DNA from 4 places in the Exiguobacterium sp. UBA3968 genome. Region 1 is predicted to be linked to each of the others. Evidence: riboswitches for the same ligand, from Rfam matches in the RefSeq annotation. Region 1 holds a riboswitch; each other region holds the start of a gene.
The links. Region 1 has a riboswitch for S-adenosylmethionine ahead of B3S86_RS12835 (Na+/H+ antiporter NhaC family protein). Riboswitches for the same ligand answer to the same signal wherever they lie in the genome.
Positions count from the first base shown of each region.

Region 2: linked by a shared signal. The riboswitch ahead of B3S86_RS10510 (methionine ABC transporter ATP-binding protein) and the one ahead of B3S86_RS12835 (Na+/H+ antiporter NhaC family protein) in region 1 are both predicted to bind S-adenosylmethionine.
Region 3: linked by a shared signal. The riboswitch ahead of mtnK (S-methyl-5-thioribose kinase) and the one ahead of B3S86_RS12835 (Na+/H+ antiporter NhaC family protein) in region 1 are both predicted to bind S-adenosylmethionine.
Region 4: linked by a shared signal. The riboswitch ahead of B3S86_RS12295 (alpha/beta hydrolase) and the one ahead of B3S86_RS12835 (Na+/H+ antiporter NhaC family protein) in region 1 are both predicted to bind S-adenosylmethionine.

Region 1 is NZ_DGCW01000007.1:14,045-17,253, forward strand. It holds gene B3S86_RS12825 (alpha/beta hydrolase) at 1-359, opposite strand, end outside; gene B3S86_RS12830 (metal ABC transporter solute-binding protein, Zn/Mn family) at 529-1,542, shown strand; SAM riboswitch class I at 1,612-1,716, shown strand; gene B3S86_RS12835 (Na+/H+ antiporter NhaC family protein) at 1,798-3,108, shown strand; gene B3S86_RS12840 (hypothetical protein) at 3,148-3,209, opposite strand, start outside.
Region 2 is NZ_DGCW01000005.1:1,693,887-1,697,095, forward strand. It holds gene B3S86_RS10505 (methionine ABC transporter permease) at 1-125, opposite strand, end outside; gene B3S86_RS10510 (methionine ABC transporter ATP-binding protein) at 122-1,144, opposite strand; SAM riboswitch class I at 1,223-1,327, opposite strand; gene B3S86_RS10515 (bifunctional cystathionine gamma-lyase/homocysteine desulfhydrase) at 1,385-2,551, opposite strand; gene B3S86_RS10520 (PLP-dependent cysteine synthase family protein) at 2,544-3,209, opposite strand, start outside.
Region 3 is NZ_DGCW01000004.1:16,943-20,151, reverse strand. It holds gene B3S86_RS00275 (2,3-diketo-5-methylthiopentyl-1-phosphate enolase) at 1-829, opposite strand, end outside; SAM riboswitch class I at 900-1,001, opposite strand; SAM riboswitch class I at 1,207-1,310, shown strand; gene mtnK (S-methyl-5-thioribose kinase) at 1,388-2,554, shown strand; gene mtnA (S-methyl-5-thioribose-1-phosphate isomerase) at 2,551-3,209, shown strand, end outside.
Region 4 is NZ_DGCW01000005.1:2,058,989-2,062,197, reverse strand. It holds gene B3S86_RS12300 (thymidine kinase) at 1-411, shown strand, start outside; gene B3S86_RS12295 (alpha/beta hydrolase) at 496-1,254, opposite strand; SAM riboswitch class I at 1,322-1,423, opposite strand; SAM riboswitch class I at 1,673-1,776, shown strand; gene B3S86_RS12290 (methionine ABC transporter ATP-binding protein) at 1,863-2,891, shown strand; gene B3S86_RS12285 (methionine ABC transporter permease) at 2,881-3,209, shown strand, end outside.

The DNA of each region.
Region 1 (3,209 bases):
TCTTCAAACAGACGATAATCGATACTACAAACAGCAACCCCAAGTTCAAGCAGGCGATCAACGATCGGGCTAAAACAGAACAGATCCTCGCGCTCTCCACGAACGAATGCGCCACCGTGCGCGTAGATCGCGACTGGAAACGGTCCTTCCCCCGGCGGATAATAGAGATCGAGTTGTAAGGTACGGTCTCCCACTTGTTTGTAAGTGAGTGTCCGCGGTGCGAGTTGTTTTTCTGTGATTGGCAAGGCGGGTTCAGTCCACCGAAGTAATGCACCGTAATTGTTCCAGATACTTGCTCCCGCAGCTGCCGTCGTTAGTAGTGCAGCTCCCCCCATTAGCCATGCAGTTTCACGTTTCACTTGATCACCTCCAAAAGACGTATCAATTCCTTCATTTTATTATCCTTTTACCCCGTTTTAAAAGAAGTCGAACGTCTCGGTATTCGTACTTGACGCTTCTCAAACGTTCCGCTATAGTGAAAAAGTCCAAATCGGAATAATTACGTTTTAATAACGGAGGTAACATATAATGAAAAAAATCATTCCTGCTTTAACGGTCGCATTCGCGAGCGCAAGTATCCTCGCAGCTTGTGGATCAAACACCGATTCATCGACTTCAGATGATAAAAAGACGGAAATCTATACATCGACGTTCGCAACAGCTGCCATTGCCCGTGAAATCGGTGGTAATCAAGTCAACGTCAAGATGATCGTCCCACCTGGAGCAGATCCGCACTCCTATGAACCGACGTCAAAGCAACTCACTGAGATTGCCAAAGGTGACCTTTTCCTTTTGACAGGTACGACACTTGAACCCTATTCAAAAAAAATCCAAGAGAGTCTAAAAGGCACGGACGTCCGGTTCGTCGAGACGAGTAAGGATGTCACTTTGCTGGAATCGGATGCTACGCTTCACGCACATGAAGAAGAGGGACATACAGAAGATGAGCATGCGCACGAAGAAGCAGGGCACGATGATCACGCAACTGATGAACATGCGCACGAAGAGGAAGAACACGATCATGGAAAATACGATCCACACGTCTGGCTTGATCCTGTCAACGCCAAAGCAATGGCACGTTCTATCACAGTCGCCTTATCAAAAGAAGTACCAAAAGACAAAGCAACATTCGAAAAAAACTTGAAAGCGTTCGCTCAGCAGGCTGACGCACTCGATAAAGAGTTCAAGCAAGCCGTCGCTGACGGATCAAAAAAAGAACTTCTCGTCACACATGCAGCTTACGGTTACCTCGCCGAACGATATGGTTTCACGCAGCTTCCAATCGCCGGAATTTCCCCTTCCGATGAACCCTCACAAAAGCAACTGGCTGCTTTAGTGAAAGAAGCGCGGATGCATGATTTGAAATACGTCGCGTTCGAAGAAACGGTTTCACCAAAGGTTGCGCGTGTCATCCAAAAAGAAATCGGAGCTAAATCCGTGACGATCCATAACCTCGAGTCGGTGACGAAATCGCAGCAAAACAGCTCGTATTTTAAGTTGATGGAAGAAAACGTCCAGACGTTAGAACAGGCACTTCAGTAAAGTACAGTTGACACGCGTTACTCAATGCGGTACGGTAAGAAACGTGTTTTACAACAATTGAATGACTTCTTTTTATCGCGAGAAACGGAGGGACTGGCCCAATGATGTTTCGGCAGCGGACGATTTGATTCGTACTGTGCCAAATCCAGCAAGCGAAAGCTTGAGAGATAAGAAGAGCGTCTTTATTTCATAAAGACCTCCTTCTTTCTTGCGAAGGGGTCTTTTTTTGTATCTTTGAGAAACGAGGTATCAACAATGAAAGAAACGATTACGCCTAACAAATGGGCACTTCTTCCGCTCGTCGTGTTCCTGGTCCTCTTCATCGGAGCCGGTATCTTCTATGACGATTTTTACAAATTTCCGATTCTGATCGCCGCTTTGATCGCGTTGATCTTTGCTGCAATCATGACGAAAGGATCGATCAATCAAACGGTCGAACGTATCGCAACCGGTGCCGGAAATCCTGATATCATGATCATGGTCTTCATTTTCTTATTAGCCGGTGCGTTCTCTGGAACAGCGGAAGCGATCGGCGCAATCGAAGCAACTGTCAATGCTGCTTTGACGTTCTTACCTCCTTCACTCCTGATGAGTGGGATATTTGTTATCGCAGCATTCATCTCGATGGCAATGGGTACCTCGACAGGAACGATTGCCGCACTTGCTCCAATCGCCTTCGGTATTCATGAAGCAACAGGTATCAACGTTGCGATCGCAGCAGCGTCAGTCGTTGGTGGTTCGATGTTCGGTGATAACTTGTCGTTCATCTCGGATACGACAATCGCTGCCGTTCGGACACAAAAAACGAACATGCGCGATAAATTCCGGACGAACTTCATGATCGTTCTCCCGGCTGCCGTCTTAACGGTCATCTTACTCGCGTTCGTTTCTGGTTCTGGCGATGCGGCAGCAGCTAAAGCATTCGAGTTCTACAAATTAATTCCGTATCTCGCCGTCATCGTCCTTGCACTATTTGGTGTCAATGTCATTCTTGTTCTCGTCGGTGGCACATTGCTCACTGGAATCATCGGTATGATCGACGGTAGCTTTGGCTTAAGTGGGTTCGTCCTTTCGATGTCTGAAGGAATGATGGGCATGGCAGAGATTTCCATCTTGACACTCCTCATGGGTGGTCTCGTCAGTTTGATCACGTTCAATGGCGGAATCGCCTACTTGAAAGAGACGTTGACGCGCAAGATTTCACAGCGTCGCGGTGCTGAATTCAGTATGGCAGCACTCGTCAGTGCGACGAACCTCGCAACGGCGAACAATACGATCTCGATTCTCGTCGCTGGACCACTCGCGGCTGAAATCGCTGATACGTATGAAATCGACCGCAAGAAATCAGCGAGTATTCTTGATATCTTCTCTTGTGGTATTCAAGGCATCATTCCGTATGGGGCACAACTGCTGATCGCAGCAGAGTTGACGAAGACAGCTTCACCAGAACTGATTCCGTATCTGTTCTATCCGTTCCTGCTCTTCGTCTGTGGATCGATTGCCATCATCTTTGGTTTCCCACGTCCGAAAAAATCAGTTGCTCAACAGGAAAAAATCTCTTCTTAACCAACGACAGGTCCGATCATGGTGATCGGACCTGTTTCATTATTTTTTCTGCTTCGCTTGTCGTTCTAAAATCAAATACGCGATTGCTGGAAGTGGAAACT
Region 2 (3,209 bases), on a different contig from region 1:
AATAATAAACCAATGATCAAACCGAGAACGAATGTCGAAAGACCAGCGACTGCCGTCATATAGATCGTACTGCCTGTCGCTTCCCACACCATGTCCCAGTCTAGGTTGTCAAAGAATGAAATCATCGGTGATCCACCTCCACTTCAACATCACTGGCTTGAAGCTTCGTGATGACCGCTTGTGTTGCTTCTGTTTCCCCGATTAACTGAATGAACAGTGTACCGAGCGCCCCTTCCTGTGATTGACCGACGTTTCCGCCGATGATATTGAACAGGACGGGTGAATCCTTCATGACTTCCGCGAGGATCGGACTTTCCGCCGTCGATCCGACGAACGTCAACTGAACGATTTTTCCGGTTGGGTAGCGTTCGCGGAGTTTCGCGAACGTCAACTCGTTTTCCGATGGCGACGTCAATTGTTTGACGAATTCCTTCGTCATCGCTTGCTTCGGATGACGGAAGACTTCTGCGACCGGTCCTTGTTCGACGATTTTACCGGCCTCCATGACGGCGACCCGGTGACAGATTTTTTGAATGACGTGCATCTCGTGTGTGATCAAGACAATCGTCAGTTTCAATTTTTCATTGATGTCGACGAGTAACTCAAGAATCGAGTCCGTCGTCTTCGGATCGAGTGCACTCGTTGCCTCGTCACATAAGAGAACGTCCGGGTTCGATGCGAGTGCCCGAGCGATACCGACACGTTGCTTTTGACCACCCGATAATTGCGACGGATAGGCTTTTTCACGTCCATCCAAACCAACGAGTTGAATCAGTTCCGCAACTCGTTCCTTACGGCGAGCCTTCGGGAAGCCACCGAGTTCGAGTGGGAACATGATGTTTTCTTCAACAGTCCGTGACCAGAGTAAGTTGAAGTGCTGGAAGACCATCGAGACATTCTTGCGGACGCCTCGTAATTCTTTTGGTTTCAGTGATGTCATTTCGACACCATCGATTTGAATCGAACCACTCGTTGGTGCTTCGAGCATATTCAACAATCGGATCAAGGTCGATTTCCCTGCTCCGGAATAACCGATTATTCCAAAAATTTCACCGCGCTCGATTGTCAGATCGACATTCGCGACGGCTTCGACCGCTCCGCGCTTTGAGCGATAAATCTTTCCTACGTCTTGTAAACGAATCACAACTGTCCCTCCTAAAATAAAAAAAGTGCGCGCGTTTTAGAGCAAACGCGCGCACTTTTCAGTACACAAAACCATTTGCTCTCATCTCCCAGACTTTTGTCTGCTGGAATTAGCACCACTTCGGATTAGATCCGCGGTTGCCGGGTTTCATCGGGCCAGTCCCTCCACCACTCTCGATAAGAGTTTCGGTATTAAGTTTGTAGAATATATTCTGAATATTAGCAGGGGTTATTTTTGTTGTCAAACAGTTTTTTCAGAAACTTTTTCGAGGAACGTGAAAGCACGTGTTAAGTCTTCTTTCAAATCTTCCGCATCCTCAAGTCCAACTGAAATCCGAACGAGACCGTCCGTGATGCCGAGTTCTGCCCGACGTTCTGCTGGGATCGACGCGTGCGTCATCCGTGCCGGAACGGAAATCAGGCTCTCGACGGCACCAAGACTCTCAGCAAGTGTGAAGAAATGTGTCGCCTCGACGAGTTTTTCTGCGTTCGCTGCTGAACCGACATCAAAGCTGATCATCCCACCAAATCCAGTCGCTTGTTTCGCTTGGATGTCGTGACCAGGATGCGATGCAAGTCCTGGGTAGAAGATGTTCGAGACGATGTCTTGCGCTTGTAAGAACGCAACGAGATCATGCGCTGTCTCTTCGATCGCATCCATTCGGATACCGAGCGTACGTAGACCACGGACGAGCAAGAAGCTGTCTTGCGGTCCAAGCACGCCGCCTGTCGAGTTTTGGATGAAGTGCATCTCTTCGCCAAGCGCATCATCTTTGACGACGACAAGTCCAGCGACGACGTCTGAATGTCCGCCGATGTATTTCGTCGCACTGTGCAAGACGATGTCAGCACCAAGTGCGAGTGGTTGTTGATGGTATGGTGTCGCGAACGTGTTATCAACGACGAGTTTAAGATCGTGACGTTTTGCAATAGTTGCGATTGCTGCGATGTCCGTTACTTTCAACAACGGATTCGTCGGCGTTTCGACGTAGACGATCTTCGTATTGTCTTGGATCGCTGCTTCCGTTGCTGCAAGATCCGTCGTATCGACGAACGTCACTTGGATGTTGAACTTCGGTAAGACGCGTTGCATCAAACGGAACGTACCACCGTAGACATCGTCCGTCATGACGATGTGGTCGCCAGACTCAAGCAAGTGGAAGACAGCATGAATCGCTGCCATCCCAGAACCGAACGCAAAACCACGTGCGCCACCTTCAAGATCCGCAATCAATCGTTCGATGCTCGTCCGTGTCGGGTTCGCTGTCCGTGAGTATTCGTATCCGTCCTTAAGTTGACCGATTTTATCTTGCTTGTATGTGCTTGTTTGATAGATTGGAGGTGTGACGGCTCCTGTTGCCCGATCGACACCTGTTCCTCCATGAATCAATGCTGTCTTCTTACGCATGAGTTTCGTCCACCTTTTCAAAGATTTGTTGGCTTAAATAGCGTTCGGCACTGTCTGCGAAGACGGTGACGATTGTACTGCCGGGGTGACGCTTTGCGATATCAAGCGCAGCAACGAGCGCTGCCCCTGCTGAGCTACCGACGAGTAATCCTTCGCGAGCAGCGAGTGTATGGACCGCGTCAAACGCATCGCGGTCGGAAATCGTATGAATCTCGTCGACGAGCTCACGCGGCACGAGACTTGGCCATTTCGCTGTACCGATACCTTCTGTCTTATGCGGACCGGCTGGACCACCGTTCAAGACGGAGCCTTCCGGTTCAACGATTGCTGCTTTTGTACCGAGACGTTGTTTTAAGAAGTCCGCTGTTCCGGCGAACGTACCACCTGAACCACAACCGGCAACGAACCAGTCGATATGCGGCAAGTCCGCCATCAGCTCAGGACCGAGTGTCCGCTGATACGTGACTGGGTTCTCTTCGTTTTCGAATTGTAACGGAACGTAACTGTTCGGAATTTCCTGACCGAGTTCTTTTGCCCGGTCGATCGCCCCTTGCATATCGAGTTCAGTCGGCGTGTTGACGACGGTTGCGCCGAGTGCCCGCATCAACGTCTGCTTTTCCTGACTGAATTTTTCCGGAACGACACAGATGACTTGGAG
Region 3 (3,209 bases), on a different contig from region 1:
GCGGTAATGTGCCAAGTAAGACAGGCGCTGCAACACCGTGGTTCGGGCTAGCAATCAATGCACCGCTGTAAGCCGGATGATTGAAAATGGGAACGTTGATCTCCGGATCACTTGCCAATTCACGTAAGACGTCGAGTCCGTATGTGAAGGTATTCAACAAGAAAGCAGTTGCTCCAGCGTCAATCAATCGTTTGGCTTGATCCTTGAGCGTAAAGACGGGACCACTAAGTGTGATCGCATACAACGCACGTTTACCGGTCCGGTGGAAATGAGCATCGATAACCTCACGTCCTATCCGTGCCCGATCAATCGTCGGTGTCAACGGATTGTCATATAGGATCTCATCGTCCTTGACGAGATCGATCCCACCAGCAAGTTGTCCTTCGAGTTGATCACGAAGGAACGATAAATCGCGTCCGATGACCCCTTTGAAGATGCTCATTAACAGTGGACGATCTTCGACACCAATCAAGGAACGAACCCCTTCGATCCCGAACTTCGCACCTGGAAAATCCGACGTGAATGTATCGGGTAGTAGCAGTTCTGTTAATTTGATTTCACCGTCGAGTGAGAGTTTCCCGAAGACGGTCGTCAAGATCGCAGAAAAGTCGCGCGATACATTGTGTTCCGGGTAACGAATCGTGATATAGCCTTTACCGTCGCGCTCTTCCGTATGTACGACTTCTCCTTTGAATGAGGCGAGTTGTTGTTGCTCAAGATGATTCAGCTCCGTCCAGGAACCAACCGTCAGACCAAGCGCGAGTTGTTCGGCGCGTTGCTCCAGTCGATCGCGGGCGGTCAATTGATAAGTAGCTGTGATGTAAGCCATGTCTTTCCTCCTTCAATAAAAAAATGGTCTCTTGTCAGCGACAAGAGACCATGAATGATTCGAACGTGGACTCTTATCTGTCAGCTTAGTAGCTGCAAGAATTAGCACCGTGCCAAAAGGTCGGTTGCTGCGACATCGTAGGGCTTGTCCCTCCGTCTGCTCTTGATAAGAATTGGATGAAATTGTGAAATCTAATTGCAATTTTTACATGAGAGTCACGACTTGTCAAACTATTTTTAGAAAATTTATTTTTTTGAAAATACTCTTTCTATATATGGAGCGAAAACGATATCCGTTTCTGCTTGATTTCGATTTGACAGCAGGGAAGAGGATTGCGTAAGATTCAAATCAATATCACACACGACAACTACATACGACTCTTATCGCGAGTTGGCAGAGGGAATTGGCCCGATGACGCCGCAGCAACCGACCACTTGGCACGGTGCTAAATCCAACAGACGTTTCGTCTGAGAGATAAGAGGACGCAGTGACTTTCCTGCGCCTCTTTTCGATGACGAAAAGAGGCGCTTTTTCGTGTATCACATAGGGGGAACTGAGATGACATACAAAGCATTTACAGAACAGGACGCGATCGAACGGGTCCGCTCACTAGGACTGATCGGCGACGGAACCGTCGAAGCAGAAGAGATTGGCGACGGCAATCTGAACCTTGTCTTTCGAATTCGAGAAGGTGAACATCGATTGATTCTAAAACAAGCACTCCCGTACGCGAAAGTCGTCGGTGAGAGCTGGCCACTATCACTCGAGCGGGCGTGGATCGAGCAATCCGCACTCCGTGAATTCGCCCGGCATGCCGTGCCGTTCGTACCGCGTGTCTTTCATGCTAGTCACGACGAGGCGTATACGGTCATGGAAGATCTTTCACATCTGACAATCGTTCGAAGCGGTTTACTCGCAGGTGAACAGTATCCGTTGCTTGCGGAACATATTGGTTCTTATCTCGCTCGGACTTTATTCCATACATCGGACTTTGCGCTTGGTCCGGTTGAAAAAAAACGCGTCGCCCGAACGTACTACAATCCGGACTTGTGCGACATCACGGAAAAATTAATCTTCACGGATCCGTTCCATGACGCGGAGACGAACGAGATTGAAGCCGGGCTTGAAGAAGAGGTGGCACGTCTGTGGGCGGACGATGAGTTGAAACGCGAAGTCGCAAAACTCGAAGCGCTTTTCATCACGAAAGGAGATGCGTTGCTACACGGCGATCTACATACAGGAAGCATCTTTGCTTCGGCAACAGAAACGAAAGTCATCGATCCAGAATTCGCCTTTTATGGTCCATTCGGATTCGATGTCGGACAGTTCATCGCCCACTTATTCTTTGCAGCATACCCGGATTATTCAGCACTTCGTGATGCCCGGATTCGCGACATCGATACGTTCTGGCTGACGTTCGCTTCGACGTTCCGCGCCTTATGGGAACGCGAAGCCGTCGAACCATTCCGGACATCGGGACTCGTCGACGATGTACTGAGCACGATCTTGCAGGATGCACTCGGCTTTGCCGGTTGCGAACTGATTCGTCGGACGATCGGACTCGCACCAGTCGCTGATTTAGAAACGATTAGTTCTATGACGGAACGACTAGAACGAAAACAACATGCTTTACGTTTAGGATCGGCGTTAATCAAACGTCGGACCGAATGCCGGACATTTGATGATTTACGAAACTTCGACGTAACGGAGGAACTTAGCCGATGAGTACATTCGTTCAAAGTATTCGTTATGAAGACCGTGTCTTGACGATTCTCGATCAGACACGTCTACCGCAGGAAGAACACTATGAAGTCATTACCGATCTTGCACAAGCGGTCGAAGCGATTAAACAACTGCGCGTCCGAGGGGCGCCTGCGATCAGTTTATTTGGCGGATTCGTACTCGTTCAAGAGGCGTACCGGTTTGAAGCAGAACTGTCGATCTATAAGCAAGCCTTGCTTGAGACATCAGCGACGTTACTCGCGACACGACCAACGGCTGTTAACTTACGAAATGTCCTTGATCAATTGAATCCAATCATTCAAGACGGGACGTCGGTAGAAGAGATCCGCGAACGGCTCGAGCAGCGGACGATTGCCTTATACGATCAGGATGCGCAGACGTCACGTCAAATCGGGATTCATGCACTGGAATTGTTCCAGTCAGGCAACCGGATCCTAACGATCTGTAATGCTGGATCGATTGCGACCGCTGCTTATGGAACAGCACTTGCGCCGTTCTATATCGCAAAAGAACGCGGCATTGAATTATCTGTTTTTGCGAGTGAGACGCGACCATTACTGCAGGGAGCACGACTGACGACATGGGAGCTACAACGTGCCGGCATCGATGTCACGCTAATTACAGATAACATGGTCGC
Region 4 (3,209 bases), on a different contig from region 1:
GCGACGAGTCGTGATCTCTATGCAGCAGTAGCGGAAGAAACACAAATTGTCGGAATTGATGAAGTTCAATTCTTTGATGATGAGATCGTTCAAGTCATCGAAGCACTTGCGCAAGACGGAAAACGCGTCATTTGTGCAGGACTCGATCAGGATTTCCGGGCAGAGCCATTTGGCAAGATGCCGGAATTACTGGCGCGCGCAGAATTTGTGACGAAACTTCAGGCGATCTGTCTCTCATGTGGCGATCCGGCTTCCCGGACACAACGTTTGATTGATGGAAAACCAGCGAACTATGATGATCCGATCATTTTAGTCGGCGCTTCAGAATCGTATGAGCCACGGTGCCGCCACTGCCATGAAGTGCCAGGAAAGCCGAAGCCGCTCCAAACGATGCAGCACCAAAAAGGATAAACAAAAAAGACGAACCGATGATGGTCGTCCTTTGATGTAACAGCTGTTCGCTTCTAAGTGAAGACGAATAGCTGTTTTTTTTTATTATCCCGTTTCCTGTGAGAAACGACTCGAGCGTTCGATGAAACGAATCGTCTCACGCACGATCAAATCCTGATCATGATCGAGGGTCGCGACGTGGTACGAGTTGAGGAGACAGTAGATTCGTTTATCATTCGTCCCGATATGCTGATGCAGGTAATCCGAGCTCGACGGCGGAACGACGTGATCGGTCGCCGAGTAAAGAATCAATGTCGGTAGAAGGATCGATCCAAGGCGTCCTTTCGTCTCATCCATCAAGCGGACGAGTTCGAATGCACAACGACTCGGAACGAGGTCATAGATGATTTCGAAAGCAGACCGTTTGATATCCGGTGCCCCTTCAGGTAAGTACTGTGGACCATCTTCAAACGACAGTGCTTCATAAGACGGAACGGAGAGAGCGGCATTGATCGTAATGATGCCTGAAAATGGAATCCCGTCAGCGGCGAGCGATAGTGCGAGCGTCGCGCCCATCGATTGACCGATGACGAAGACTTGATCGCATGTTTCTTGTAAACGTGCATAGCCGTCTTGCAGGCTCTGCTTCCAACATCGAGCAGTCGATTGTTCGAACTCACGGACGTTCGTCCCGTGACCACGCAAACGTGGAGCATAGACAGTGAATCCTTTAGCAGCAAATGCCTCACCGACGTCCCGAACACTTTGCGGGGTCGCATTAAAACCATGACAGATTAAAATGCCGATCGGTCCACCTTGAAGATAAAATGCTTCAGCACCAGTCAATACAGGATAGTTCATCATTACTATTTTTCCTCCATTCGTGAAAAAAACTCGTCAACGTCACTGCTTGGACGCCCACGAGTTTTTCACCGTATCATCCAAAGCCGCGCTTTGCTGGTCGGAGCACCTTACAGATTGCAGGTTGCCGTGAAGTCATAGAGCCAGGTCTCTCGTTCACTCTTGATAAATATCATATTGGAATTGTCGGATTAATCATTGAAACGATGGTAGCACGACCGAAAATGCCTTGTCAAATCGTTCTGGACGAATCGTGATTTGTTCTTTCAGCTAACTCATAACTTATGACTCAATCGATATGCGCCAAATGGATTATTTTTGCAAAGTTGGTTGACTTTTAAAGGTTCGACCCGTAATGTAAAAATTAGTTTTACGACATAAGCAACAACGCAACAACACACATACGAATTTCATACCGCAATACTTATCCAGAGAGGTGGAGGGACTGGCCCTACGAAACCTCGGCAACAGACTCATTATGAGCACTGTGCCAATTCCATCAGACAGATGTCTGAGAGATGAGTGGAGTGGATTCTGCCATTGTGCGGATCCAGGTCTCTTCTTGTTTCTCAAGAAGGGACCTTTTTTGTTGAATGAAGGGGGAAAACGGAATGATTGCATTTCATCAAGTCAAAAAAACGTACGTCACGAAGGATCAGACGATCGCAGCACTCGACGGTGTCGACCTGACGATCGAGAAAGGCGAAATCTTCGGTGTCATCGGCTTTAGCGGTGCCGGGAAAAGTTCATTGCTCCGCTGCGTCAACCTGTTAGAACGACCGACGTCAGGAACAGTGACGGTCGACGGAGAAGATTTAACACAACTATCACCAAAAAAATTACGCCAAGCGAAACAGCGGATCGGGATGATCTTTCAACACTTCAATCTATTGAATGCAAACACGGTCTTTACGAACGTTGCGAAACCACTCGTTCTCGCAGGTGTCAAGAAAGACGAGATTCGTCGCCGGGTGACGGAATTACTCGAATTCGTCGATCTTGCGGATAAGGCGGATCATTACCCGGATCAATTATCCGGCGGACAAAAGCAACGTGTCGGCATCGCCCGGGCACTAGCGACGCAACCATCCGTGCTCTTATGTGACGAAGCGACGTCAGCACTCGATCCTCAGACGACACATCATATTCTCCAGTTATTAAAACGCATCAATGCGGAATACGGGATCACCATTCTCTTGATCACCCATGAGATGGGCGTCATCCGGGAGATTTGTGACCGGGTCGCCGTCATCGAAGCCGGGAAGCTGATCGAGTCAGGAACAGTCTTTGATGTCTTTTCGAATCCGCAGACCGAGACAGCGAAAAACTTCGTCCGCTCCGTCATGCATGATGAAATTCCGGCATCAATTCGTCAGTTGATCGAGTCACGGAATGCGCATCCGATCTATAAGATTCATTTTCTCGGACATCACACCGGGCAACCACTCTTATCGCAAGTCGCAAAACGCTTCGACGTCGATGTCAACATCCTGCACGGTAGCATCACGGAGTTACAGGAAACACCGTTCGGTACATTACTTGTTGAACTGATCGGTGAAACAATCGAAGTAAAACGGGCCTTACAGTACATCGATCAGGCACAGGTGACCGTCGAGGAGGTGCTTGCTGATGCTAGTTAACTACAGTGATATCTGGACAGCATTTTTGCAGACGATGACGATGGTGTCAGTGTCGTTATTATTTTCAACTTTGATCGGTTTACCACTCGGCATCCTGCTCGTCGTCACCCGGAAAGGGGCATTGCTCGAGAACGTCCCGCTGTTCACATTCTTCAACAGTATCGTCAATATCTTCCGTTCAATTCCGTTCATCATCTTACTTGTTGCGATCATCCCGTTGACACGGTTGATCGTCCAGACGTCGATCGGAACCGAAGCCGCAATCGTCCCGCTCGTCTTTTACGCCGCACCGTACATGGCGCGTCTGATCGAGAGCTC